Prochlorococcus marinus str. AS9601: one gene and its partner. Each later gene encodes a partner of the first gene's protein in a complex. Links are inferred from orthologs where the notes say so. Each region holds a gene or a part of one and is shown on either strand. Other genes may lie near its edges. The genes, in order: pheT and pheS.

The links.
Region 2: the proteins of pheT (region 1) and pheS are in contact, whole or in part, in a crystal structure (PDB 6P24), measured with the Escherichia coli proteins. The link is inferred for Prochlorococcus marinus str. AS9601 from one-to-one orthologs.

The regions. Positions count from the first base shown.
Region 1 is NC_008816.1:861,635-865,004, forward strand. Bases 308-3,337 are described here. They hold pheT (phenylalanine--tRNA ligase subunit beta), read right to left. Parts: upstream 3,030-3,337; coding sequence 585-3,029; downstream 308-584. Other genes in these bases: A9601_RS13855 (hypothetical protein), read right to left, coding at 308-479; rpmG (50S ribosomal protein L33), read left to right, coding at 3,130-3,324. Also shown: more of A9601_RS13855, read right to left, coding at 231-307; rpsR (30S ribosomal protein S18), read left to right, coding at 3,342-3,370.
Region 2 is NC_008816.1:1,252,282-1,255,407, forward strand. The notes cover bases 317-3,102. They hold pheS (phenylalanine--tRNA ligase subunit alpha), read right to left. Parts: upstream 2,321-3,102; coding sequence 1,313-2,320; downstream 317-1,312. Other genes in these bases: A9601_RS16050 (bifunctional cobalt-precorrin-7 (C(5))-methyltransferase/cobalt-precorrin-6B (C(15))-methyltransferase), read left to right, coding at 317-320; A9601_RS16055 (NAD(+) kinase), read right to left, coding at 334-1,242; surE (5'/3'-nucleotidase SurE), read left to right, coding at 2,389-3,102. Also shown: more of A9601_RS16050, read left to right, coding at 1-316; more of surE, read left to right, coding at 3,103-3,126.

The DNA of each region.
Region 1 (3,370 bases):
ATGTGAGACTTAATATAAGTCTATTATATAGTCTCAAAAAAGATATGTAAGATAAATTAATTTATCAATTTGGATGATTCGCACCCAAACTGTTTATTACCTGCGAAAAATTAAAAATTGAATAATAAATCAACAAATTATGTCCTTTCAATGTCCAAGAAAATAATAACTCTTAAAAAGTCTTGATATCAAAGGTTTTTATGATTTCCCGAACTGCCTTAAAGACAGTACTACTTGGATTGAAGCTTTTCAATTGCTGTTTGTTTGTCAATGCTAGGGACGTCACTTAATCCGTTAGCATCAAACCAAGGAGCACTAGCCCAATCAAATCCTTCGCCAAAAGTATTATCTGGTGCAGCTATGTACCAATGACATGAAGCATCTGGTATGTCAACAGCACATTTTGACCAATCATCTGACCACTGAGGGACTTGCACCCACAAAACTGAAGATAGAAGTAGAGATAGTAAATTGATCATGAAAATGATCATACAACATTAATTAGTTTTATACGATTATTATTTGTCTTATATAAGAATTATATTTAGACTAGAATATAGTCTTAAATAAGATTAGTAATACAATTAATTCCGCAATTTCGTGTCGAAACATTTTTCAACATTAGAAATGATATTTGAATGTATTGATGTAATGTCCGAGTCCAATAATGTTTTATCTTTATCTCTATAAGATAATCTAAATGTATAACTTATATGATCCTCTCCAAATTTAGTATCTTCAAAAACATCAAGTAAATTTACATCCTCTAAGAGATTTTTACCAGTTTTTCTTATCTGTGATGTTATATCGCTAATTAAAAATTTCTTACTGAAAACAAAATTTATATCTCTTTCCATTTTCGGAACAATTGGGTATTGCTTATATATTGGAATCCATTTATTTTTTCTTGTACTAGCTTCCAAGAGGTTAGAAACATTAATGTTAAATAAATAAACTTTTTTTAATGACTTCTTTTCTAATATTAGTTTGGGATGAATTTCACCAAAATAACCTGCATCTTTCCCTTCAATAATTAATTTCGCTGTTCTTCCTGGATGAAGAAAATCAATTGAATCAGTAGGTTTATCATCAATTTTTATGTTCAAAGATGATAAAGCCTCCTTTAATTTTCCTCTGGCCTGGTAATAATTAAGATGATTATCCTTACCCGAATTTAACCATTTTCCAAATTTTTTATTTCCATAAATCGCACCATTCAGAACTTCTTCTTGAATGAAATCAGTTTTTTTATGAAAAACATTTCCAATTTCAAATATATAACAACTTTCTTGTCCAGCTTTTATATTACGGTTCACTATCTCCAAATGTTCTTTCCAGATATTATTTCTAAGACAGCTAGTTTCTAATAACAAAGGATTTGAAATCTTTATAAGTTTTTCATTATCTTCAGGAACAAGAGAGTAGCTTAGTACCTCGTTAAAACCGTTATCTATAAAACCATTTTTTACTTTTCTCAATGCCAACTGTTCTGATGACAATTTTCCAGGCTTAATTGGATTGGGAAGTTTTAAGTCGAATCTGTCATACCCTATTAATCTCGCTATTTCTTCAATTAAATCTATTTCTCTTATTAAATCATGCGATCTATTAGGGATTACTGCTACATCCCAGCCATATTCTTTATTCTTTAAAGTACAACCTATAAGTTTTAATTTATCAACTATTTCATTATCAGATAAATTTCTTTTTTCAGATTGATCGTTAATTATTAATGGACCAAGAATTTTATGTATTCGATTTCTCCGTAGTTTAATAAATATATCCTCATTACTTATTAAATTGGAAGTATTGATGATTGGTGAATTAATACAAAAATATTGTTCTAAAAGATTAATTGCCCTTGTTACTGCACTAATCGTATTTTTTGATGATATCCCTTTTTCATACCTGCTGCTAGATTCTGTTCTTATGCCAACCGCCTTTGAAGATTTTCTTATAGTAACTGGATTAAAAACAGCGCCTTCAAGGTAAATAGATGAGGTAGTATTAGTTACAGAAGTCTCTATACCGCCTATCACCCCTGCAATAGCTACCGGTTTATCACAACAAGTAATGACTGTGATATTGTCATTTAAGTCATATTCTTTACCATCTAAGCAAATAAGTCTTTCATTATCCTTACCTTTTCTTACAGAGAAATCTTCTGGAGAAACTTCCTTACCAATTAAGTTTGAAAGTTTATCTTTATCAAACGCATGCAAAGGTTGACCTTGTTCTAAAAGAATATAATTTGTCAAGTCAACTAGAAGATTAATAGATTTTATACCTGATTTTTCTATACGGTCTTTAAGCCAATTTGGCGATAATTTATCTCCATTTACTCCATCAATGCAGCTTATTGTATAAATACAGTTCGATTCTATAGCCTCTGGACAAAGTTTAATTCCCTTAAGTAATTGAATATTGTATTTATGGTTTAATTCAGGAGAATTTAAAGTGGATTCTAAAAGGGCAGAAATTTCACGGGCTATACCCAAAACTGACATTCCGTCAGGTCTATTAGCTGTAATGGCTAAATCATATATAAAATCATTTAATTGAAGCAATTCAGACGCTGGAGTGCCTAATTCATGTTTTGAGGCTAAATCTTCATCAATGATCTCTATACCTTCGCTAGAGTCCTCTAAACCTAGTTCCTGCAGTGAACATATCATGCCTTCACTCATGACACCTCTAATTTCGCTTCTTTTAATATTTAAATTAACAGCATTTAATTTCGCGCCGACAGTAGCAATATAAACATAAATATTTGGTTTAATATTGCGAGCACCACAGATAATTTGTAAATTCCTTGAATTACCAATATCGACTTGGCAAATTGAAAGCTTGTCAGATCCTTCGTGTTTTAAAACAGATAACACTTTACCTAAAACAACACCATTTACATTTTCTGAACAATCTTCTAATGATTCAACCTCAAATCCACCAATAGACAATTTCTCAGAGAGATCTTCAGGAGTAGAAGTAATTTCTACTAAATTATTCAACCAATTTTGAGAAACTTTCATTTATATTTTTATTCAATGAGTATAAAAGAAATGAGTATATCTTCAAAAAAGTTTGTTGAAGATGTACAATAGAAAATTATACAATAAAGTATTAATTAAAATGGCCAAAAAAGGGACAAGAGTTGTAGTGACCCTGGAATGTACTGAAGCTAGGACAAGCACAGATCCTAAGAGATCAAATGGTGTTTCAAGATATACTACTGAAAAGAATCGTAGAAATACAACTGAAAGATTAGAACTAAAAAAGTTTAATCCTCATTTAAACAGAATGACAATTCACAAAGAAATTAAGTAATCAAATTAAATTAAATCATGCCAAATTCAATTTTTAAAAAACAATT
Region 2 (3,126 bases), 390 kb from region 1 along the record:
TTGAGGAAGACATAAATCACACCTTGAATGCGAGAAATTTAAGTTCTTTTGAAAACCCTAATAGATTAATAATTGGAGGATGTGATAAAAAAACTAAACTCCAGATTATTAATAAAATTGCACAAGATATGGATATTGGAGACATTATCGTTATCCCAATAATAAATATTCAAACTATTAAAGAATTGAAAGAGGAATTAGAAGATAAAAATTTCAAAACAAATTTAAATTTAATTCAGACCTATAAAAGCTTAAGTATTGCGGAGGGAATGAGACTAGAACCAAATAATCCTGTTTTTCTATTAACAGGGAAAAAATAAATTCAAATAATTGTTATTTTTCAGGTTTAGCCACATGGGGTAAACCCCAACCAAGTTTATTTCTTAAAACTTGGAAAAATTCGTGATCTTCAAGTCTAATAAATTTTACTGAGTGTTTACTTTTTCTTATTAAAACCCTATCTTCAGGCCAAACATAACAACCAGCATTGCCATCAACAACCATTACTAATCTTTCAGGAGTTGCAGGAAAAACAGTTACTGGCTCTGAATCATTAAAAACCAATGCCCTAGATGCCAATGAATGTGGAGCAATTGGAGTTAATTGCACGACTGGACAATCAGGTGTGATAACTGGTCCTCCAGCACTTAGAGAATAGGCGGTAGAACCAGTTGGAGTAGATAAAATTACTCCATCAGCTGAAATATCCACAGGAGCATGTCGACCTATAGAAATTTCAAAGTGACACATACTTGTTAGAGGTTCTCTATGAAGAGCCATCTCATTAAGGCAAAGAGACTCCCATCTCCTCTGATCATTCCTCATTACGCTAATGATAAAGCAAGTTCTTTCTTCAATATCCCAATTTCCAGCAATTATTTTATCTATAGCCTCATCTAGGTTAGATAAGTAAGCTTCCGCAAGAAATCCTAAATGACCAGTATTTATTGTAAGAATTGGAACTTTAGCAGGTGCCGTTTGCCTTGCAGCAGAAAGTACAGTCCCATCTCCGCCAAGAACAATTGCGAATTCCATTGATGAGTCAAACCCCTCAGGGACACAATTCGTATATCCCAAGGGACGTACATGTTGATCAGGATTTGCGAAACCAACCATCCCTCCGGAGCTACTAACTCTTACAACTTCAAAATTAGATTTTTCCAATTTTTTTTGAACAGAAGTTGCAGTTTGAACAGCTAGTTCCTTTCCATCATTAACGATTAGTCCTGCTTTACGTACCAATCAAAAAATTAAAACTAGGACTATCTTAAACTAATTTGTTGGACAATCCTAATTTAAAAATTAAATACTATTAGAACTGTTCTAAGAATCTAATATCATTTGTATAAAATTTTCGGATGTCATCGATCTGATGTCTAACCATACAAAATCTCTCAACTCCTAATCCTGCTGCAAAACCAGTCCATTTCTCAGAATCAATTCCTAATTTTTCTAAGACCTTTGGATCAACCATTCCGCAACCCATTACTTCTAACCATTTACCTTTCCACTGGACGTCTACTTCTGCTGAAGGTTCAGTAAATGGGAAATAACTAGCTCTAAATCTTACAGGAATATCTCCAAAAAAGGCTTTTAAAAATGTAAGAACTGTTCCTCTTAAATGACTAAAATTAATGTCTTGATCGATACATAAAACCTCAACCTGATTAAATACAGGGGAATGAGTAGCATCTACTGCATCTCTCCTATATACTCTCCCGGGAGCAATTATTCTTACTGGAGGAGGATTATTCTCTAAGTACCTTATCTGAACAGGTGAAGTATGGGTCCTCAAAAGTTGATTTTCATCTAAGTAGAAAGTATCCTGCATATCTCTTGCTGGGTGATTCTTGGGTATGTTGAGAGACTCAAAATTATAAAAATCAGTTTCTATTTCAGGACCACTTTCTACTGAGTATCCTAAACCACAAAAAATATCTATTATTTCATCTTGAGTTGATATTAAAGGATGTTTTTTTCCTGGTGGTGTTCCAATTGCAGGAATAGTTACATCAATTTTTTCTGTTTTAATCTTTTTATCTAAAGCTTCACTATTTAGTTGGTTTTTCTTTTCAGTTATTAATTCTTGCAAATTTATCTTTATTAAGTTTGCCTTCTGGCCAACAATTGGCCTATCAGTAGCAGATAATTGCCCCATTGTTTTCAAGATAACTGACAAATCACCTTTTTTTCCTAGCAAAGAAACTTTTAATTGATCTAGCTCTTCATGGGTATTAAGATTATCTATATTTTTTTTTGCTGCAAGAGAAAGATTATTTAGTTTTCCCTCAATTTGACTTAATGATTCAATTTGACTCACTGATATAGTAAAAATAAGTATCACTTTATCTTACTTAAATATTGTCCATAAATAAAATGCATTGATTAATGAAACCGTTAAATATATTAATTAGCAATGATGATGGTGTTTTTGCTGCAGGGATAAGAGCATTAGCAAAATCAGCTCAAAAAAGAGGACATAAAGTAAAAGTAGTATGTCCTGACCAAGAAAGATCAGCTACTGGTCATGGTCTAACTTTACAATCTCCTTTAAGAGTGGAAAAAGCTGACGAATTGTTTGGGGAAGGAATTGAAGCTTGGGGATGTTCTGGCACGCCTGCTGATTGCGTTAAATTAGCACTATCTGAACTATTGGATAATAAACCTGATCTAATTCTATCTGGAATAAATCACGGTCCAAATTTAGGGACAGATATATTTTGTTCTGGGACAGTAGCTGCAGCCATGGAGGGCACTTTAGAAAATGTTCCTTCAATGGCAATAAGTGTTGCTAGTTTTAAATGGAAGAATTTTGAAGCTGCTGGAGAAATTGCTATGAATATTGCCGAACAAGCAATTAACGATAGTTGGCCTGCTTCACTTCTATTAAACTTGAATATACCACCTTGCGACAAAAGCAAAATAAAAGAATTATCTTGGACAAGATTATCAGTAAGAAAATATAAAAATCAATTTTCCAAAAGGGAGGATCCAAGGGGTGACGATTATTATTGGTTAGCAGGTGAGGTAGTTTTAGATCTTAAATCAAAAGGTTATGGCCCAAAGAACTGGCCCAGTGACGTATCTCAAATACAAGACAATAAAATATCTCTAACACCTGTGGAA